4 regions of the Rossellomorea sp. QJM3NY_18 genome follow, and region 4 is predicted to be linked to each of the others. Evidence: predicted binding sites of a transcription regulator. Region 4 holds the regulator's gene; each other region holds the start of a gene.
What was found. Region 4 encodes Rex, which represses fermentation and respiration genes when NADH is low (regulators of the CRP and FNR family bind a similar motif). Its sites were predicted from a motif close to TTGTGAAATATTTCACAA; they were not measured.

Region 1: AC0VXY_RS17895 (hemerythrin domain-containing protein) is a predicted target of Rex. The motif match lies at 2,183-2,200, and genes of this name have one in related genera.
Region 2: AC0VXY_RS21185 (AtpZ/AtpI family protein) is a predicted target of Rex. The motif match lies at 4,130-4,147, and genes of this name have one in related genera.
Region 3: AC0VXY_RS08445 (cytochrome ubiquinol oxidase subunit I) is a predicted target of Rex. The motif match lies at 3,177-3,194, and genes of this name have one in related genera.

What each region holds. Positions count from the first base shown of each region.
Region 1 covers NZ_CM149659.1:3,465,667-3,471,298, forward strand. Annotated here, with positions in the region: gene mobB (molybdopterin-guanine dinucleotide biosynthesis protein B) at 1-73, opposite strand, end outside; gene modB (molybdate ABC transporter permease subunit) at 180-848, opposite strand; gene modA (molybdate ABC transporter substrate-binding protein) at 867-1,631, opposite strand; gene AC0VXY_RS17890 (MogA/MoaB family molybdenum cofactor biosynthesis protein) at 1,628-2,128, opposite strand; gene AC0VXY_RS17895 (hemerythrin domain-containing protein) at 2,338-2,856, shown strand; gene moaD (molybdopterin converting factor subunit 1) at 2,925-3,233, opposite strand; gene AC0VXY_RS17905 (molybdenum cofactor biosynthesis protein MoaE) at 3,176-3,628, opposite strand; gene AC0VXY_RS17910 (molybdopterin molybdotransferase MoeA) at 3,628-4,929, opposite strand; gene AC0VXY_RS17915 (MoeB/ThiF family adenylyltransferase) at 4,949-5,632, opposite strand, start outside.
Region 2 covers NZ_CM149659.1:4,124,910-4,130,541, forward strand. Annotated here, with positions in the region: gene atpA (F0F1 ATP synthase subunit alpha) at 1-1,116, opposite strand, end outside; gene AC0VXY_RS21160 (F0F1 ATP synthase subunit delta) at 1,144-1,680, opposite strand; gene atpF (F0F1 ATP synthase subunit B) at 1,677-2,204, opposite strand; gene atpE (F0F1 ATP synthase subunit C) at 2,346-2,558, opposite strand; gene atpB (F0F1 ATP synthase subunit A) at 2,636-3,349, opposite strand; gene AC0VXY_RS21180 (ATP synthase subunit I) at 3,372-3,746, opposite strand; gene AC0VXY_RS21185 (AtpZ/AtpI family protein) at 3,753-3,974, opposite strand; gene upp (uracil phosphoribosyltransferase) at 4,522-5,151, opposite strand; gene AC0VXY_RS21195 (serine hydroxymethyltransferase) at 5,566-5,632, opposite strand, start outside.
Region 3 covers NZ_CM149659.1:1,641,562-1,647,193, forward strand. Annotated here, with positions in the region: gene AC0VXY_RS08435 (ABC transporter ATP-binding protein) at 1-1,196, shown strand, start outside; gene AC0VXY_RS08440 (ABC transporter ATP-binding protein) at 1,207-3,030, shown strand; gene AC0VXY_RS08445 (cytochrome ubiquinol oxidase subunit I) at 3,312-4,649, shown strand; gene AC0VXY_RS08450 (cytochrome d ubiquinol oxidase subunit II) at 4,709-5,632, shown strand, end outside.
Region 4 covers NZ_CM149659.1:288,439-294,070, forward strand. Annotated here, with positions in the region: gene tsaB (tRNA (adenosine(37)-N6)-threonylcarbamoyltransferase complex dimerization subunit type 1 TsaB) at 1-62, shown strand, start outside; gene rimI (ribosomal protein S18-alanine N-acetyltransferase) at 32-520, shown strand; gene tsaD (tRNA (adenosine(37)-N6)-threonylcarbamoyltransferase complex transferase subunit TsaD) at 517-1,533, shown strand; gene AC0VXY_RS01650 (ABC-F family ATP-binding cassette domain-containing protein) at 1,849-3,789, opposite strand; gene AC0VXY_RS01655 (redox-sensing transcriptional repressor Rex) at 3,981-4,658, shown strand; gene AC0VXY_RS01660 (twin-arginine translocase TatA/TatE family subunit) at 4,713-4,883, shown strand; gene tatC (twin-arginine translocase subunit TatC) at 4,899-5,632, shown strand, end outside.

The sequences.
Region 1 (5,632 bases), 1.1 Mb from region 4:
CATAGGTGATCACATTCGAAGATACAGTAGTCTTTCCGCTGTTTTTAAATCCGACAACTTGAATCACTTTCATTCGCGTCAGCTCCTTTCAAAATCATTTTCGGCGGAAAAAGCGGTGACTTCTTAAGAGAGTCCTGATATTTTAAAACCCCTAGTTGTTCACTTTGGGCTTTTTTGACCTACCCATCCTTACGTCCTTCAAGCCCTTTCATCAGAAACAATAATAGAAAAGATAAACCGATGCTTACTCCCGCATACTTCCAGGCTAAATGACTTTCCCCTGATTCGAGGGCAACATAAATGGCCGTCGAGATCGTCTGCGTTTTTCCAGGGATATTCCCTGCAAACATCAGGGTCGCCCCGAACTCCCCCAAAGCTCTTGTAAAGCCGAGAATGACCCCCATGACGATCGATCTCTTGGCCAGCGGGAGAACGACGTGATAAAAGGCTTTCCAATTGGACGCGCCATCTACTTTTGAAGCCCCGACAATGTCACGATTCACTTCTGCAAAACCTGTTTTCACAGACTGATACATAAGCGGAAACGACACAATCACAGCCGCTATGACTGCTGCCGACTTAGAAAAAAGGATGGTTTGTCCTAAAAGCAGTTCGACCGTCCGCCCCACTGGGCTATTCATACCGAATACAAATAGTAACAAAAAACCAAGTACAGAAGGAGGAAGGACAAGCGGCAAAAGATAAACGGTCTCCAAAACACTGCTGCCCCTGCCATCTGTAATGACAGTTCGATAGGCAGCCAAAACAGCAAGTATTAATGAAACGGCTGATGCCATGCAAGCAACCAGTATAGACAATTGTATGGGAAAGAAAAAATCACCGTTCACTTAAAACACCTGCTCCTCTTATTCTCCGATATGGATAAATCCTTCTTTCTTAAATATCTGCATCGCTTCCTTGCTCTCTAAAAAGTCGAGAAATTCATTTGATTCCTCTTGATGCTTACTTCGTTTCACCCTTGCCCCGTAGTAGCCTGTATCTTTTTGCGGATACTCCTCAAAAAAATCAATAATGCGTAGATTCTCTTCGAACTCAACGTCACTGTGATAGATTAATCCAACAGATGCCGCCCCTTGATTCATAAGCATGAGCACGTGTCTCGCATCCTTTCCATAAATAAAACGCGATTCAGCTTCCTTCCATTGCCCGCTCTGTTCCAATAGTTCTTTCGCATATCTTCCCACAGGTACTGATGCAGGATTTCCGATGACTACTTTTTCCTCCGACTTCCAGACATCCTTAAGTGACTGAATCTCTTCAGGTTTGTTCGTCACAGCGACTACTCTATTCCCTACTAATCTATCACCTTTTTCAACCAGTCCCTCCCTATAAAGGGATTCATAATCGTCCTTAGAAGCAGCCAGGAAGACATTGATCGGGGCACCCTGTTCTACTTGTTTTCGAATCGCACCGGTGGACCCGAAATGAAAGGATAGTTTGACTTCTTCATGCTCTCTTTCAAACTCCTGCTGCAATTCCAGCAGACTGCTTTTCAGACTCGCTGCCGCACCTATCGTAATAACCGTCTCTTCTTTCTTGTCTGACTGGCATCCTGACGCACCGGCAAACAGGATGACCCAAAAGAGAGATTGTAAGATTTTCTTCTTCATGATTTATGTTTATGTAACTCCGTAAGAATATGGCTTATTTCTGGCAGGATCAGCTTTTCCATTGCAAGCTTTACGGCACCGGTGGAACCTGGAACGGAAAAGATCGCTTTCTCATCCACCACTCCTGCGATGGCACGGGAAAGAATGGCCGGAGATCCGATATCTTCAAAATAGCTAAGAGCCCTGAAGATTTCTCCAAACCCCGGTAATTCCTTCTGAAGAAATGAGCGAACCACTTCGATCGTCACATCTCTCTTTGAAATTCCGGTTCCCCCGTTCAATAAAATGACCTCCACTTCATCGTTTGACAACCCGCGCTTTATCGCTTCCCCGATCAACAGCTCCTCGTCTTTTACGATTTCCCGCTGCACAATATGATGACTTGACTGTTCCAGCAGTTGTATCATACAGTCGCCGCTCTTATCTGTTTCCTCGGTACGGGTATCACTTACCGTAATGATCATGACATTTATCTTTTTCTCTGCTGCTGACTTCATGTCGATTCTCCTTTTACGATTTTTCTTTATTGTATCATGATGATTCGTTTTCAATTGTGAAAAACATCACGGGAAAGCCTATCGATTTTTCACGGAATGTTCTTTAAAAAAGTGAGGCGCATCACATCCTTCCCCCTCCTTATTTTGTAAGCTTAGAGTAAGCTTTAACCACTTGAAGGAGGAGAAAACAAATGCTTGGATGCCATCACATGTCTACGAATCATCAGCCTGAAGAACTATGCGAAGCCTTACAGATTTTACGAAATGAACATATACAGTTAAATGAACAAAAGTTGGATTTATTTGAGAAAGCCGGCTGCATCACGAAAGAAAGTGCCACCGAGATACGCATGGAAAAACTGACAGAACTACGCAGTAAAGTCCAAGCCTTTATGACAGCACTCGAATCCCATTCCCAAAAGGAAGAAGGTCACTTATTTGAATTAATGGCAACTTACATTGGACGCAGCAACGGTCCACTTGTCGTGATGGAAATGGAGCATGATCAAGCGAAGGAATTAATCTCAGCTTTCCTCAAGGAAACGGAAGTGATGAGCGGCCATCGGGAATTCGTACATGAGACATGCAAGCTGGTCATTGAAGCGTATCATGTACTAACTTCGCATTTTATGAAGGAAGAAAAGGTATTGTTTCCGATGGCTCAAAACCTATTATCCGAGGTTGAAAAAGAGAGATTATTAGAGGCTTTCAGAGAGGTGTCTCAATAGTCTTGGCTGTTGCATTGCATTGATCAAGAGAAGAAGGTGTATCCTTCTTCATCGGATACACCTTCTTTTCACCCTCCGCTTACCGGAGGAATAAACGCCACGACATCGCCGCTTTTAACCATTGTATCGTCTGTTGCATACTCCTCGTTAACGGCGATCATTGCACCGTTGAGATTAAGTGAGTTATATGTTTCCAGCAGCTGTTGTTTAAGACCTGAAATAGATAGATTGTCAGCTTCTATCTCTATTTCACTCTTCCCTGTTTCTTCACGTAATCCAGCAAATACTAGAATCTTGATCATTGCATTCACTCCCCTTCTTAAAGATGAGGCCGTCCTGATGGATACGGTACGGTTTCCTTTTGGTTTCCGATCCATTCTTCCCCGGATTCCCAATGTTCTTTTTTCCAAATTGGAACAATATCTTTAATTCGTTCGATGGCATACTCATTCGCTTCATAGGCAGCTTTACGATGAGGCGAGGAGACAGCGATGATCACCGCAATATCGGAAATTTCCAATCTGCCGATCCGGTGGGAAATCGCCATTTTCGTTCCCGGCCACTTTTCTTCTGCTTCTTTTCCTATTTGCGCAAGCATCTTGGCTGCCATCGGTTCATAAGCCTGGTATTCCAGGTACAGAGTTCGTTTGCCTTTGGTCCACTCTCGTACTGTACCGATAAAAGTAGTGATGGCGCCGGCATCTCTGCGTTCGACTTTACTTGTGACTTCTTCTATCGAAAGCGGTTCTGATTTCACTTCAAATAACTCCATCACTTCACTCCTTCAACGGAATCTATTTTACTTTCGATTGACATCCCTGATTGGCCTTCTTGATTTTCCAGGAGGAGGATCTGGACAGTCATGCCTTCTTCATATCCCCTCGTTCCCCCAGGTAAGACAATCAGTGCATTCGTGTCAGCCAAGGAAGCGACAGCGCTTGATTTATCAAGGCCGGATGGGAATGCCATAATTCTTCCATTTTCAAATCTGATACTTCCCCGGACGAAACGGGTAAATGGATTAGGCTTTTTGAAATCCCTGCCCAGGACGCCTGTCACTAATTGAAGAAATGGAGCTGGGCTATGAAGGAACGTTCTGATGACAGGTCTTGTGAGAAGCTCAAATCCAACATAACAAGCTGAAGGGTTACCCGATAACCCGAACAAAAGCTTTCCGTCTTTCTCAGCGACCGTCGTCACGCTGCCAGGCCGCATGCCGATTTTATTAAAGAGCACGACCGCTTCCATCTTTTCATAAATCTCAGGAAGATAATCATAATCACCGACTGACACGCCCCCTGTCGTAATCAGCATATCCACCTGTTGAAGAGCGGACAGGATCTGCTGGTAGCAGACCTCGAAGTCATCAGCGAATTGACCGAAATAAACCGCTTCTCCTCCTGCCCTTTCAATTTGGGAAAGAATCATATAGGTGTTACTGTTTCGGATTTTACCAGGTTCTAAATCATCCCGGACTTCCAATAACTCACTCCCGGTTGCCAGCACCCCGACTTTCGGTTTCACGCTGACAGGTACTTCCTTGTATCCGAACGTGGCAAGGAGAGCTGCGATCCCCGGGTTGATATACGTTCCTTTTTCAGCAAGCACCGTTCCCTTTTGAGTATCTTCGCCTCTGCGTGAAATATTATCTCCTTCATTATAAACGCGGTTGATCCTGACGAAGTTTTTTCCCTCCAGGCTGAAAGATTCCGCAAGCTCGAGCATGACCACGCTATCACACCCGGCAGGTATTTGGGCCCCGGTCATGATTCGAACCGCTTCCCCCCGCTGTACGACTCCTTTATGTACACTTCCAGCTCCTATCTCTGCGATGACTTCCAGTGTGACCGGTGTTTCTCTTGAAGCTGTCTTCGTATCGATTGCCTTTAACGCAAAACCATCGTAAGGAGACTTGTCAAAGTGTGGGACATCGTGACTTGCCGTTAAATCCTCCCCTAAAAATCGTCCATAAACCTGCTCGATCTTCACCTTTTCCACCGTTCCCGCCGGTGACCGCTTCATTACCCGCTGTACAGCATCCGTTACTTTAATGGGCGTTCGTTTCTCTACCATGCCTGTAAATCCTCCGTTCTTAACCGATAATCTTATAATACACTTTCTTCGCTTCTTCTATTGAGTTTGTGCCATGAACCAAGGTTCTTCCCTCTTTGAAAAATACAAACCGGTATCCTTCATATTGAAGAGATAGCAAGTAAGGGTTGAGTTTCGTTTCTCCCAAAGAGTATATCGTTTTCTGAAGTTCAACTAGATTCCGCTCTTGAGGCGACCGAATCAGCACTGTATCTCTACCGCACAATACCATCGACTTTATTTGGTTTTCATATTGTAAGTATGGATAGGTAGGATGTTCACCGCAGGATGGACAGTCAGACTTCTTCGCTTTTTCCGTTTTCATGCTGTATTGCTGATTATTCCACAAGTCAAATGTAATCAATCCCCCCCTCAGGGCTTCTACATCATTCACCAGGAGCTTTAACGCTTCTGTGACTTGATAAGCGGCAACCATTCCGACAGCCGGGGAGATGATGCCAGCTGCATCGCATGTGGTGCCCCCCATCGGCAGTCGGTCCAGTAAACAACTCATACATGCGGTTTTTCCAGGGATGACCGTATAACTCATCCCCGTACTTCCCCCACATGATCCGAAAATCCAGGGAATGTTATATTTCTGTGAAAGATCGTTGATCATCATTCGTGTATCAAAGTTATCTGTTGCATCTATCATTAAATCCACATCGTGAAGGTACGGGAGAAG
Region 2 (5,632 bases), 470 kb from region 4:
GATTTGTGCGGATCCACCAACACGTGATACGGAAAGACCTGCATTGATCGCCGGACGTACACCGGAGAAGAATAGGTCAGATTGTAAGAAAATCTGTCCGTCCGTGATGGAGATAACGTTTGTCGGGATATAAGCGGAGATATCTCCTGCTTGTGTTTCAACGAATGGTAATGCCGTGATGGAACCTCCACCTTTTGCATCACTCAATTTCGCCGCACGCTCAAGTAGACGAGAGTGCAAGTAGAATACGTCACCAGGGAATGCTTCACGGCCTGGAGGACGACGTAATAATAGGGAAAGCTCACGGTAAGCAGAAGCCTGCTTGGAAAGATCATCGTACACGACAAGAACGTGCTTGCCACTGTGCATGAATTCTTCAGCCATTGTGATACCGGCGTATGGTGCTAAGAATAGCATCGGAGCCGGTGAAGCAGCTGATGCCGTTACAACGATTGTGTAATCTAATGCACCGTGCTTACGCAATGTTTCTACCGCGTTACGTACTGTTGATTCTTTTTGACCGATGGCAACGTAGATACATACCATGTCCTGGTCTTTTTGGTTCAGAATCGCATCGATGGCAACAGATGTTTTACCTGTTTGACGGTCACCGATGATTAATTCACGTTGTCCACGACCGATTGGAACTAACGCATCGATCGCTTTGATACCCGTTTGAAGTGGCTCGTGTACGGATTTACGATCCATGACACCAGGTGCCCCACTTTCAATCGGACGCGTTTTTGTTGTTGCAATTGGACCCAATCCATCAACGGGTTGTCCAAGTGAGTTTACTACACGACCAACTAGTTCTTGTCCTACTGGTACTTCCATGATACGTCCAGTACGACGAACCTCATCGCCTTCACGAATGTCAGTATATGGTCCGAGAATGATGATACCAACGTTGTTTTCTTCTAAGTTCTGTGCCATACCCATGACACCGTTAGAAAATTCAACAAGCTCTCCAGCCATGACATTGTCGAGGCCATGAGCACGAGCGATACCGTCACCGATTTGGATAACTGTACCTACGTCGCTTACTTTCATCTCAGACTGATAGTTTTCAATTTGCTTTTTTATCAGCGCGCTGATTTCTTCCGCCTTGATGCTCATGAATTTCACCCCTCATTTATACGAAAGTTAACGAATTAGTTCACGCTCAAGACGAGTCAATTTACCTTGCAGGCTTCCATCATAGATGCGGGTCCCGATTTGGACCTTGATGCCGCCCAGTAAATTTTCGTCTGTCACATTGGTAATTCTTAATGATTGTTTTCCGACTTTTTTAGCAAAAGAAGACGACAATGCTGTTTGCTCATCTTCTGTTAAAGGACGTACAGAATACACTGTCGCATCTGCAATCCCGCGTGCTTCGTTTGTCAATTCGATGAATGCCTCAACCATCCCTGTGATCTCGCCCGTACGGTGACGGTCCGTCATCAGCATCAATGTGTTCAAGACATAAGGGGAAGCCGTGGAAAATGCTTCCTGAATCAATGACTTCTTCTTATTTAACGTAAGCTTAGGATTTTCAAAGAGAACCGCTAATTCGGTGTTCTCAAGGAAAACCGCTCTCACTGTACGCAGCTCTCCTTCGATTCCTTCAAGCTGATTATGATCCTGGGCAATCTCGAAAAGAGCTAACGCATAGCGTTTTGCAACTGTAGAGTAGCTCATCGCTCTTCCCCTACCTCTTGAATATAATCGTTAATTAACTTCTGTTGATCATCAGCAGAAAGTTCTTTCTCAATGACCTTAGAAGCAATAAGTACTGATAAAGATGCAACCTGTTTCTGTAGTGCTGCAACAGCTTGTTCTTTTTGAGTTTCGATTTCGCGCTTTGCAGATTCTTTCAATCTCTCTGCCTCTTGACGAGCAGTTGCGATAATCTCTTCACGTTGTTCAGAACCTTGTTTCTTAGAGTTTTCAATCATTGTTTGAGCTTCAAGACGAGCTTCTTTCAGAAGTTTCTTTTGCTCTTCTAAAATATTGTTTGCCTCAGTGCGGCTCTTTTCGGCTGCCGTGATTTCACCGGCGATGTGGTCTTCACGCTGCTGCATGATTCCCATTAATGGACCCCAGGCGAATTTCTTTAGTAGCGCCATAAGGACCAGGAACATAATCAGCTGAAAGACAATATCCCCTGTGTTAAGGCCGCCGTGACCTGCTGCCTCACCTATAACGAATGCGTTAGTAAACATACTCGACTCACTCCCTTCAAGAATCGATTGGATCGTATTTTTTATAAATGAACCGTTCTTGCAAAGAATCTATTCTCTAATACATAGGAATGGCGAAGATAATCGTCAAGACGAACTTCGCCATTCAACCTGTCCGTTTTATTAGCTTCCCAGTGCGATGAAAGCGATAACTACACCGATGATTGGAAGTGCCTCAACTAATGCGATACCGATGAACATTGTTGTTTGTAAAGTACCACGTAATTCCGGTTGACGTGCAATTCCTTCTACTGTACGACCTACGATAAGACCGTTACCAATACCTGCTCCTAGTGCTGCTAAACCAACTGCAATTGCTGCTGCGATAAGACTCATTCTAAAGTTCCTCCTTTAATGTATAAGAAAAATATTTTTTACATATATGTTTGTCCACCGTAATGAACAGGTATATATTAATGGTCGTGGCTAACTTTGTGAGCCATATAAACCATTGTTAACATACAGAAAATGAACGCCTGGATCGATCCGACAAATACCGAGAATCCTTGCCAAGCAAGCATTGGTGCGATTGCTCCGATCGTTCCGCCGATACCACCGTTAACGGCAAGACCCGCAAGTAGTGCAAGCAGGATTTCACCGGCATAGATGTTACCGTAAAGTCGAAGACCCAATGTAAGAGTGTTTGCAAACTCTTCAATGATTTTTAGCGGGAATAACCACCACATAGGTTTGAAAAAGTCTTTCCCATATTCGCCAAACCCTTTCAACCTGATTCCATAGAAATGGGATAGTACCACGACCATAACCGCCAGGGTCATCGTGATGGCAGGATCGGCTGTAGGCGACTTCCACCATAATTCGCCGTCATATACGACAGAAAATGGAAGACCCAGCATATTCGATACAAAAATATACATGATAATCGTGAGACCTAAGATATGAAAACGGCCACCCGTCTTCCAGTCCATGTTGCTCTTAATGATCCCCTTGACGAAGTCCATCACCCACTCGAAAAAATTCTGCATTCCGGTCGGTTTCAGGGCTAAGCGACGTGTAGATAAGAGGGCTATTATAAACACTATGGCCGTTGCGACCGTGATCATCAAAACGTTCGCAAGGTTAAAAGTCAAACCCAGAAAATGGGCTGTAGGTGCTCCATGATTCAAAATACTTCACCTCTCTTCCCCGCTATTTATTAGTTTTGAAGCTGCTGAAAAAATAATCTATCATAATGACAATATAGGTCGTCATTAATCCAATAATAAGACTTAGGAGATGAAATGTTTCTGGAAATCGTGTGGCAATGATGACTCCAAGGGCGGCTGCGGCCATACGGGAAGTGGTTCCTAGTGATCTCACTTTTTTCCCCTCAACAACGGCGTCCCCGAACTTCGAGACCCGCTTGGTCATGCCCCAGTGCATATAAAGACTTAAAACTGTCCCTAAAATTAACCCTAAGAATACTGATTTGTGGGTGGTGAATCCCCAACCCAGGACGTAAATAGAAAGCACGTAAATTATGTATTTCCGCTGTCTATTAAACATTTGATGGAGTTCCGGCATATCTTATTATTCTCCTAAGAAGAAATGTCGTACTGTTCGAAGCATCGCATAAATCCCTGCGGCAAGGCCGAGGAGCAAACCGATGATTAAAAAGAGTGGTGCTGAATCAACCTGCTGATCAATCCATCTCCCCAGGAAAATCCCGACTAAGATAGACCCGACAAGCTGTGCTAGAATGGCAGAATAAATCGCCATCGCTTTATATGGGCTTTCGTTTTTTTGACCCATTTCAACCTCTCCCATTCAAACGAAATTTGAACATGAGGCAAGCATTTCAGACATGATGTAAAACCGATTGCATAAGGGTTTCCGCATTGTGAAAACCTTATCATTTTACATCCTTTGTAAGCATACAATAGGGCTTAATCTATGTCAATGCGTTCAAGTTAAAAAGTTCACAACCTATCCACGCGTTTCCAGATTGTTCACATTTTCAACACAATTACCAGAAAAGCGGAGGCGGGTTGGGCAGAGGCGACAAGCATAAGATGAATGGACTGGAAAGGCGTCCTTTGCCTTTTTGGTTGGCTTGACTTATGACCTCGAGCCCCAAGCCCCCGGAGCTGGATCCGTCGAAAAGCCCATCCGACTGCCCACCCCACACGCACAACTTTGAAATATATTAACAAATTCATAGATATCCTACTTCGCATGCCCCTCCATTATATAGAAGAATCCCTTACTCAGTAACCCTTGAATTAAATGTAAATACTTCCAGTCAAATAGAAAAAGCCGGATTATCGTTTTCGATAATCCGGCTTTTGGAGTTCATTGATTATTTCGTTCCGTACAAACGATCTCCCGCGTCCCCAAGTCCAGGAACGATGTAGCCTTTTTCATTCAGCTTCTCATCAAGAGCGGCGATGAAGATATCAACATCAGGGTGCGCTTCTTTGATGGCGTCCACACCTTCAGGACAAGCAACCAGGCACATGAATTTGATGCTTACAGCACCGCGCTTTTTCAATGAGTTGATGGCTTCAACAGCAGATCCCCCCGTTGCAAGCATCGGGTCAACCAGGATGAAGTCACGCTCTTCCACATCACTTGGAAGCTTCACGTAATATTCAATCGGTTTAAGAGTCTCAGGGTCGCGATATAACCCGACATGTCCCACTTTCGCAGCCGGGATCAATTTAAGGATTCCATCGACCATTCCAAGGCCAGCTCGTAAAATAGGGACGATCCCTAATTTTTTTCCTGCAAGGGTTTTCGCTTTAGCGCTGCTTACCGGCGTTTCAACGTCGATATCCTCAAGAGGAAGGTCACGTGTGATCTCAAAGGCCATCAGTGTTGCAACCTCGTCTACCAGCTCACGAAATTCCTTTGTTCCTGTTTCTTTATCACGGATAAACGTCAATTTGTGTTGGATCAACGGATGATCAAATACATATACTTTGCCCATACGACTCTCTCCTTTTAATTCAGTTTTATGTAAAAATGGTTTGTCCACTTCATTTACACCTCAGACTATTGTACATAAAAGACAATTTAAGAGCAACATGAGTTGGGAAGTGTAATGGAATCGTTAGAATTGAGAAGATTTGAGTTGAGATAGATCTCTTCAATGAGGTTTTTGTTTATTTTGACTGAGTGAGTACTGCCCAGGAGGCTTGGGGTGGAGGTGATTGCGTCGTTTTCATGATTATTGCGTCATTTTTCGTTGTAATTGCGTCATTTTTATTTTTATTGCGTCGTTTTTTCGTTAATTGCGTCATTTTACTAATCAATTGCGTTTTTTAACAAAATATGGAAACCCTCCAACTAAAAAAACCTCCCCACCAGGAACGTCCGTCCCTAATGAAGAGGTCAACATCGATTATCTTTCAGGATATAATTCAAATTTGCTTGTTAAATCCAACACGCGCTTGCGTGCTTCTTCCAGT
Region 3 (5,632 bases), 1.4 Mb from region 4:
TTCGTAAGTCCTTCGGAAAGCTGAACACGAATGTACAAGAAAACATTTCCGGGATCAACACGGTGAAATCACTGTCCCGTGAAGATTTTCAAATCAATAAATTCAACCGGTCCAATGGTGATTATAAAGATAAGTACCTTTTCACCTCGGACATTTGGGCGAAATATTTCCCGCTTATGGAGTTCTTAGGGAATGTGAGCGTCGTGACTCTCCTTGCATATGGAGGATACCTCGTGATGAATGGAAATCTTCAGCCAGGAGAGCTTGTCGCTTTTTACAGTTTGGTCTGGTATATCATCTGGCCGATCATGAATCTTGGATTTACAATCAACCTTTTTTCTCAATCCAAGGCGTCGGGAGAGCGATTATTGGAGATTCTGGAAGTGGATGAGAAGATAAAGGATCACAATGAGGTCATTCATGTTGATCGACTGAAAGGCGAAGTGGAATTCAAGCACGTATCACTGAATTACACGGTGCATGACGAAGCTGCTCTTGAGGATATTTCCTTTAAGGCAGAACCAGGCAAGGTCATTGGTCTGATCGGGGGCACAGGATCAGGGAAGACGAGTATCACCCAGCTGATCACACGTTTCTATGAACCGGATGAAGGCGAAATCCTCATTGATGGAAGGGATGTAAAAGATTACTCGCTTAAATCACTCCGTCAAAATATCGGATTTGTCCTCCAGGAGTCATTCTTATTTTCCTCCACCATCAAAGCCAATATCTCATATGGTAGACCGGAAGCATCCATGGAAGAAATCATCGAAGCAGCCAGACGTGCCGAGGCACATGATTTCATCTCGGAATTGCCTGATGGGTATGACACAAAATTGGGAGAAAGGGGATTGGGTCTTTCAGGCGGTCAGAAACAACGGATCGCCATCGCACGCGCGATCTGCACAGACCCGTCGATCCTCATTCTTGATGATGCTACGAGTGCAGTGGATATGGAAACGGAATTCAGAATCCAAAAAGCGCTGAAAGAAGTCATGTCCGATCGCACGACCTTCATTATCGCACACCGGATTTCATCACTTAAGCATGCCGACGAAATCATCGTCCTGGAAAATGGGAAAGTGGTTGAACGGGGAGTTCACGATTTCTTATTGAAAAATAACGGACCGTATCAGCGAATCTATGATATTCAATACAAAGATCAGAAAAAAATAGTACAAACTCAGGAAGGGTAGGTGATAGGGTTTGAGTGAAAAAAAGAAAGTGAATAAAAACATTCTGAGCAGGTTCCATTACTCAACTGATCAAGTGATCGATAAGCCATTCAACTGGGAACAGCTCTATCGGTTACTGACTTATTTAAAACCATATTCAAAAAAACTGTTGCCCTTGTCCATCATCACCGTTCTGATTACAACGGCTGTCCGTTTGATCATCCCGATCCTCATCGGTGTGTACACACTCGATAAAGCGATCAGGCAAAAAGATGAGAATCTTCTCTTTACCCTTGTGGGAGTCATAGCGGGACTGTATGTTTTGAATTATATAGCCAATGTCCTCAGGATCAAATGGATGAATCAATTGGGGCAGGGGGTCATCTATGACCTGAGAAAACATTTATTCAGTCACGTACAGTGGCTTTCCCACCGTTTCTTTGATCAGCGTTCAGCAGGATCCATCCTTGTCAGGATCATGAATGACATCAACTCCCTTCAGGAGCTTTTCACAAATGGCGTCATCAATCTGTTGATGGACATCATTCTGCTCATCGGAATCATCGTGATACTCTTTACGTTAAGTCCGGAACTGACGCTTGCAGTCATGGTTATTTTGCCTATCATGTTCTTCATCTCTACAAGCTTGCGCAAAAAAATACGCAAATCCTGGCAAGTGGTAAGGCTCAAGCAATCAAAACTAAACTCCCATTTGAATGAAAGCATTCAGGGAATACGGGTGACACAATCATTCACCCAGGAAAAAGAAAATATGGCCTTCTTTGATGGAATCAACACAGAGACTTTCGATAGCTGGAGAGAGGCCACAAAGAAAAATGCCATGTTCCGTCCCCTGGTGGAATTAACGAATGCCATTGGAACTGCCGTACTCATCTGGTTTGGTGCCCACCTCATTCAAAATGGATCACTGGAACTTGGTGAATTCGTCTCATTCGCATTCTATCTGGGTATGTTCTGGGAGCCTATCTCAAGACTCGGCCAGGTATATAATCAGCTGTTGATCGGGATGGCTTCATCAGAGCGAATCTTTGAATTCCTGGATGAACAACCGATCGTAAACGAAAAGACGAATGCCTTGAATCTGACCGATATCAAAGGAAGAATTCAATTCGAACATGTAGAATTTTCTTATGATGCCAAACGTAAAGCACTTAGGGACATCAATCTGGAAATGAAAGCCGGGCAAACCGTTGCACTCGTCGGACATACAGGATCAGGAAAAACGACGATTGCGAATCTTATCAGCCGATTTTACGACCCGACCAATGGCGTGGTGAAGATTGATGGAGTGGATTTACGGGATGCATCTGTTTCAAGCTTACGAAGTCAAATCAGCATTGTCCTGCAAGATACATTCATCTTCTCAGGAACGATCATGGATAATATTCGATTCGGACGCCCGGGTGCATCTGATGAAGAGGTCTTGAAGGCAGCCGAAGCCATCGGGGCAAACGAATTCATCGAAAAGCTCTCCAATGGTTACGAAACGGAAGTCGAGGAGCGGGGGAATGTGTTATCTGTAGGTGAAAGACAACTACTGTCCTTCGCACGTGCCCTTTTGGCAAACCCTCGCATCATCATCCTGGATGAAGCGACAGCATCCATCGATACAGAAACAGAAGTCAAGATCCAAAACGCATTGAAGAAACTACTGAACGGCCGTACCGCGATCATCATCGCCCACCGCCTATCCACAATCCGTGAGTCCGACAATATTTTTGTCCTTGAAAATGGCAGAATCAAAGAGTCCGGAAACCACGAGGAATTGATGGAACAGCAGGGAGACTATTTTGAACTGGTGAAGTCGCAGTTCAGAATGTTGGACGCGATGTGATGTAGAGAATTGAAGACCCTGCACTGGTGTGTGGGGTTTTTTTTGTGATGGTGGGGTGCGGTATTTGTAGGAAATTGCATATCGGACGATATTGCGTATTGAAAATTGCAAAAATAAATCATAAAACTGAAAAAGCTAAAAAAACTTTGTGAAAAAAGTCACAAAATATTCATGTTCAATACTTCACAAACTCATTCCTAGGTTTTATAATGAACAATAAGTGATAAACAGTAGGAAAGAGCTGTTTACGATTAAAAGTAATTCGGTAGGGGGAGTAATGAATGGTTTTGGATAGTGTGATTTTAAGCAGGATGCTTACGTCGACAACCTTTGCATTCCATATTATTTTTGCAACGATTGGGGTAGGGATACCGGTTATGATATCCATAGCGGAGTTTATGGGGATCAAACGAAATGATCCTCATTACCTTTTGCTGGCACGAAGATGGGCGAGGGGATTTACGATTACGGTGGCTGTCGGGGTGGTGACCGGCACCGCGATAGGGCTTCAGCTATCGTTGTTGTGGCCATCATTTATGCAGGTTGCCGGACAGGTGATTGCCCTGCCTTTATTCATGGAGACTTTTGCGTTTTTCTTTGAGGCCATCTTTTTGGGGATTTATCTTTATACGTGGGATCGATTCAAGAATAAATGGATTCACTGGATGCTGACGATACCGGTGATGATCGGTTCTTCGGCATCTGCCCTATTCATTACGACTGTGAACGCGTTTATGAATACACCACAGGGATTCGAATTGGAAAATGGAAAAGCGATCAATATCGATCCGATTGCAGCGATGTTTAATCCAGCGACACCAACCAAAGTGTTTCATGTGGTGATGACGGCCTACTTAACATCTGCCCTCATACTGGCAGCGATCACAGCATTTGCGATCCTCCGTAAAAAGGGATGGGATTATCATAAGAAGGCCCTTCGTTTAACGATGGTATCTGCCCTGATTTTTGCTTTTGGCTCCGCTCTGGCAGGAGATTTATCAGCCAAGTTCCTGGCTGAGTATCAGCCTGAGAAACTTGCGGCGGCAGAGTGGCATTTTGAGTCGGAAGAGAATGCCGATTTAATCGTTTTCGGGACGCTTGATGAAAATAATGAAGTCCATAATGAGATACGTTTACCAGGTTTTCTGAGCTTCATGGCGGGAAGTTCGTTCGATACAGAGGTCATCGGGCTGAATGAATTCCCGGAAGACGAACGGCCGCCTTTATGGATACATTATTTATTTGATTTGATGGTGTCCATCGGGTTTTACAGTATTTTCATTGCCGGAGCATTTATTTTATTCTGGAAGTGGAAAAGACGGAATGAATGGAATAAGCCATTGCTTTGGGGGATTGTTGCGAGTGGGCCGCTTGCAATGCTGGCCATCGAATTTGGCTGGATTTATGCCGAGGTTGGACGACAGCCATGGATTTTGCGTGGATATATGAAGGTGGCAGAGGCGGCAACAAAAGCAGACGGGGTCGGCTTGACTTTCGCGCTCTTTGTTGGTCTTTATATACTCCTCGGCATCCTGTGTGTCATTGTATTGATAAAAATGTTTAAAAATAAGCCGGTAGAAGCTGAATTGGAACAACGATTTCCTGAAAAATCGAGTTAGCTTGTAAGCCCCCTGATAAAGAAGGGGCCAACTGATATTTTTAAGTGGGAGGAATGGGTATGAGTTTGGAAATCGTGGGGATCACCGTCCTGTGGATTTTCCTGTATGGTTATTTGATAGTGGCTTCGATTGATTTTGGAGCCGGCTTCTTCGCTTTTTACGGTAGGATGAAAGGGAAAGAGCATACGTTGAATGTGTTAATCAGTAGATATCTTTCTCCTGTATGGGAAGTAACGAACGTCTTCTTTGTCTTCTTTTTTGTCGGCTTGGTCGGTTTTTTTCCTGACGCAGCCTATTACTACGGGACGGCATTATTGCTTCCGGGGAGTTTTGCGATTATATTGCTTGCCATCAGGGGGAGCTTTTATGCTTTTGCAAACTATGGTTCCAAAGACAATATCGTCTACTTGTTTTTATACGGGGCCACAGGGTTACTGATCCCGGCTTCATTATCTACGGCATTGACCATTTCAGAAGGCGGCTTTTTGGAAGAGCAGGGTGATAAGGTCGTATTCCTTGCCCGTGAATTGTTTACGAGTCCTTATTCATGGAGCGTGGTCGTCCTGTCGATTGTATCGGTCTTATTCATCAGTGCGACATTCCTGACTTATTATGCCGATCGTGCCGGTGATATGGATTCAAGAGAAGAACTGAGAAAGTTTTCACTATTCTGGAGCCCGCCGACGATTTTAGCTAGTTTACTTGTGTTCGTATCTTTAAGAGAACATAACCCCGAACATTTCAATAGCGCCATTGATATATGGTGGATGTTCGGTTTATCCCTTGTCTGCTTTATTGCCGCTTCATATTTCATCTATAGGAGAAAGAGTTTTGGCCTGGCGTTCATCCTGGTTATGCTACAATTCTTCTTTGCGTTCTTTGGCTACGGGGCGTCACATTTACCATATATCTTGAAACCATTTATCACAATTGAAACGAGCGTCACGAATCCAACGATGGGGATGGCGCTGGTGGTAGTCTTT
Region 4 (5,632 bases):
ATTATATACGGATGGCGGAAGCAGAAGTGAAATGGCTGGAGTCCCAAAAAAAATCTCAATAAATGATAAGGATCGTTACAATATGGATATACGATTTATGACAGTTGATGATTTAAACGAGGTAATGGAAATTGAAAATCAATCTTTTAGCATTCCCTGGAGCCGGGACGCTTTCTTGAATGAAATTGAGCATAACCACCTGTCCACCTACCTCGTTGCAGAAGATGGTGAGAAGCTTGCGGGTTACTGCGGCGTGTGGCTGGTCGTGGATGAGGCCCATATCACAAATGTAGCCGTGCTCCCTGATTACCGGGGACGTGGCTTGGGGGAAGGTCTTATGCGTAAGATAATGGCTATCGCGATTGAATTTGGCGCTCGCGTGATGACACTCGAAGTCAGGGTTTCAAACACGCCTGCGCAGCACTTATATCGTAAGCTCGGTTTCAAAGACGGCGGGATTCGTAAAAGATACTACTCGGACAATCAAGAGGATGCTTTAGTAATGTGGGTGAATTTATGAAAAAAGAAACATTAGTATTGGGAATTGAAACAAGCTGTGATGAAACAGCTGTGGCAATTATAAAAAATGGGACAGAGATTGTGACGAATATTGTTTCGTCTCAAATTGAAAGTCATAAGCGATTCGGTGGAGTGGTCCCTGAGATTGCATCGCGTCATCATGTGGAGCAGGTTACGTATGTATTGGAGGAAGCCCTTCAACAAGCAGGAATGACGATGAAGGATATAGATTGTGTTGCTGTGACGGAAGGACCAGGTTTGGTAGGCGCACTATTAATTGGGGTGAACGCGGCCAAAGCTCTCGCTTTTGCCCACGATAAACCGTTGGTGGGAGTCCATCACATTGCAGGGCATATCTATGCGAACCGCTTAGTGAAAGAGATGAGGTTCCCCCTTCTTTCCCTGGTTGTATCCGGAGGACATACGGAGCTTGTACTTATGAAAGATCACGGTTCCTTTGAGGTTATCGGAGAAACACGAGATGATGCTGCAGGAGAAGCGTACGACAAAGTAGCGCGTACGTTGGGCCTTCCGTATCCAGGAGGGCCGCATATTGACAGGCTGGCACATGTGGGGGAAGCGAATCTTGATCTGCCCCGGGCCTGGCTGGAAGAAGGTTCCTATGATTTCAGCTTCAGTGGTTTGAAGTCAGCAGTTATCAACACGCTTCACAATGCCAAGCAAAAAGGAATGACGATTCATCCACAGGATTTGGCCGCGAGCTTTCAAGCAAGTGTCATTGATGTGTTAGTAACTAAAACGGTTAAGGCTGTAAAGGAGTATGGAGTGGAGCAAGTCTTACTTGCCGGCGGAGTTGCGGCCAATAAAGGCTTGCGTACTGCCCTTCAGGCCGCATTTGAGGGAATGGAAGTGGAGTTGGTCATCCCTCCGTTATCCCTCTGTACAGATAATGCTGCCATGATTGCAGCCGCAGGAACGGTGTTATTCCAACAAGGAAAAAGAGGAAGCATGGATATGAATGCTCATCCAGGACTTGATATCGAAAATTTTTAAAAAGAAAAGCTTGAGCGACGTCGTCGTTCAAGCTTTTTTTCGTATACTTTGTTGATATCCTGTGAGTAACGAACATACGTTTTATCAACAGGTTGTGGATAAGTTGTTAATAACTACTTATTTAGTGTGTATACATTGTGAAAAAGAAAGGGTTTTTTCATCCTAAATAATGGTAATAATTGTGGATAACTTAAGCTATTTTTGTGGATAGTGTGGAAAACTACTGTGAATAACGTTATATAAGTATTTTGATTGTGGATAAAAATGTGGAATAAGAAAGGATTGGGGAGTGTTCGTTATCCCCAATCCTGTGGATTACTGCTCTTCTTGAAGTAGTTCTTCCAGTTCTGTCCATTCTTCCAATAAAGAATCAAGCTCTTCTTTAGCTTTTGTGAGTGATTCATTAATATCCTGGACTTTCTCGTGATCTTGAAAGATATCAGGATCGCAGAGAAGCTCTTCTTTCTCCTGTATGTTTGTTTCTAGTACTTCCATCAGACCTTCGATTTCTTCGACTCTGCGCTTTCGTTGACGTTCGAGCTTTTTCGCTTCTTTGTCAATCTTGTGGGATCGTTTTTGAGTAGGCTCTTGTAATTGTTCACCCTGTTCCATGCGTTCAAGTGCCGCCAGTTCTTCCTGCTGCTGTAATTTTTCTACATAATAATCGTAATCGCCAAGATACTCCGTCGAGCCTTTCTTGGATAGTTCAACGACCTTTGTGGCAATACGGTTGATGAAATACCGGTCATGGGACACAAAGAGGATAGTCCCGGGATAATCGATCAAGGCATTTTCCAACACTTCTTTGCTATCCAGATCAAGATGATTCGTCGGCTCATCCAGGATCAGGACATTCCCTTTTTCCATCATCAGTTTGGAGAGGGCTAACCGGGCTTTTTCTCCACCGCTTAGTGTAGAAACGGGCTTTAGGACATCTTCCCCTGAAAAGAGGAAGTTACCGAGTACGGTACGGATTTCTTTCTCCATCTTCATCGGATACTCGTCCCATAGCTCATTTAAGACCGTCTTGTTCGAGGATAGTTCGGCTTGTTCCTGATCATAGTAACTGATGGACACATTGGAACCGAATTTAAATGCGCCTTCCAAAGGGTGTAGTTTATTCACCAATGTTTTTAAAAGCGTCGACTTTCCGATGCCGTTTGGACCGACCAGTGCGATACTGTCTCCTTTTTTGACAGAGAAATCGATATGGGAGGAAATCGTCTCGTTTTTCCCGTAGCCAATGGTAAGGTCCTGGACGTGCAGCACGTCATTCCCACTTGGGCGGTCGATTTGAAATGCGAAGCTGGCAGATTTCTCATCCCCGAGTGGGCGGTCCATCCTATCCATACGCTCCAGTTTTTTTCGCCGGCTCTGTGCCATTTTCGTAGTGGAAGCCCTTGCGATGTTCCGTTGAATGAAGTCTTCGAGCTTTGCGACTTCTTGCTGCTGACGCTCGAACATTTTGAGATCTTTCTCATAGTCCTCTGCTTTTTGTTCAAGATACCTGCTGTAATTCCCCAGGTATTTCTTACTCCTGTTACGGGAAATCTCATACACTTGATTGACGACGCTGTCTAAAAAGTAGCGATCATGGGAAACGATCAAGACGGCTCCTTCATAGCTCTGCAGATACGATTCAAGCCAAGATAACGTTTCGATATCCAAGTGGTTGGTCGGCTCATCAAGGATGAGGATGTCAGGCTTGGTCAGTAGAAGCTTACCAAGGGCCAAACGGGTTTTCTGGCCGCCGCTCAATGTGGATATCTTTGTTTCGTAATCAAAATCGGCGAAGTTCAATCCGTGAAGGACGGAACGGATATCCGCTTCATACTGATAGCCGCCGGAATCTTTGAAGAGAACCTGGAGTTGATCGTATTCCTTCAATACCCGTTGATAGACATCCTCTTGCTCATATACTGAAGGATCGGCCATTTGTTGCTCCAGTGATCGTAATTTCTTTTCCTGCAGTTTCAATTCCTCAAAGACGGTCAGCATCTCAGACCAGATGGATAGATCAGATTCTAGACCCGTATTTTGGGCAAGATACCCGATGGAGACGCCCTTTGGCTTAGTGATCTCCCCGGAATCGTAGGAGAGGTGACCTGCAATTATTTTTAGAAGAGTCGACTTTCCTGCGCCATTACGGCCGACAAGGGCAACGCGATCTCTAGTCTGTATTTCAAGTTTAATATTTGATAGGATATTATCTGCACCGAAGTTCTTTGTTAGTTGATTCACTTGTAAAAGAATCATGACGTTTCACCTCTATTTCATAGTGCTAGTGTACCGTATTTGAGAGGGGAACGGCAATAAATCGACTATTAATCTTCGTACACTTAGGATAAAATATAGTGTATGATGAGTAGTAGAGTTTAATAAATTCTGGATGCTTTCAATTTTGGAAGCGGTATCAGAGGTTTTGAATAGATGTGGGGGAATACAATATGAACCAGGATACAACGAAAATTCCACAGGCAACGGCCAAGCGCCTTCCGCTATATTATCGATTTATCAAGAATCTGTACTCATCCGGTAAGCAGAGGGTTTCATCGAAGGAATTAAGTGAAGCGGTGAAAGTTGATTCTGCTACGATCCGCAGGGACTTTTCTTATTTTGGTGCATTGGGTAAAAAGGGATACGGCTATAATGTCAATTATCTGCTATCATTCTTCCGTAAGACACTGGATCAGGATGCCCTTACGAAGGTTGTGTTGATCGGGGTGGGGAATCTTGGTACAGCGTTTCTTCATTATAATTTCATCAAGAATAATAATACGAAGATCGAAATGGCTTTTGAGGTGGATGAAAAGAAGGTCGGGACTCAAATCAGCGATGTACCCGTTTTTCATTTAGATGATTTAGAAGAGCGTCTTGTGGGGCATGATATTGAAGTAGCGATTCTGACGGTGCCGGCATCTTCTGCTCAGAATATCACAGAGCGATTGGTTTCTTCGAATATAAAGGGGATACTGAATTTCACCCCTGCGAGATTGACGGTGCCTGACCATATCCGCGTCCATCATATCGACTTGGCGGTGGAACTTCAGTCACTCGTTTACTTCTTGAAGCATTATTCAGAGGATGACACGGAAATGTCACAAGATGGAATCATAACAGAATAGAAAATTCTTCATATTTACGTTATGATAGAATGGTAAAAGAGGAGGTGTCTCATTATGCCAGGTCCAGGTAGCCTCGTATTAATAGCAGTCGTTGCTTTACTTATTTTCGGTCCTAAGAAACTTCCGGAATTAGGAAAAGCGGCAGGAAATACATTGCGTGAATTTAAAAATGCAACAAAAGGCTTAGCAGATGATGAAGACGAAAAAAATAATAGTGCTAAGTAGAGTAGGATGAACGCCATGAGTCAAAGAGACATGACAGTTTATGAACATATAGGAGAATTGCAAAAACGACTCATGTTTGTAGTCGTTTTCTTCTTGTTAGCAGTTGTTGTAAGCTTCTTTCTTGCGGAACCGCTGATCAGGTACTTACAGCATGCCGATGAAGCGAAAGAATTAACCATGAATGCCTTTCGTATCACAGATCCTCTCAAGATCTATATGGAAATGATCATGTTCATTGCTTTGATCATGACATCCCCTATCATTCTCTTTCAAGTCTGGTCTTTTGTCAGTCCGGGTTTATACGAAAGAGAAAGAAAAGTGACGCTTAGTTATATTCCAGTTTCCCTAATCCTTTTCTTAGGTGGATTGTCATTTTCTTATTTTATTTTGTTTCCATATATCGTGAAATTCATGATGGGTTTATCAATGAATCTCAATATAGAACAAGTGATCGGAATAAACGAATATTTTCATTTCTTATTCCAGATCACGATTCCTTTTGGTTTTCTCTTTCAGTTACCCGTAGCCATGCTTTTTCTTACACGGTTAGGTATCATCACGCCGATGATGATGGGGAAGATGAGGAAAGCAGCCTACTTTATCTTATTGGTCATCGCGGCTCTTATCACGCCACCCGATATTGTGTCTCATCTAATGGTGACGGTACCGCTGTTCATACTATATGAAATCAGCATCTGGATCTCCAAGATCGGATACAAAAAGGTATTGGAAGCGGAGCAGAAGCTTGA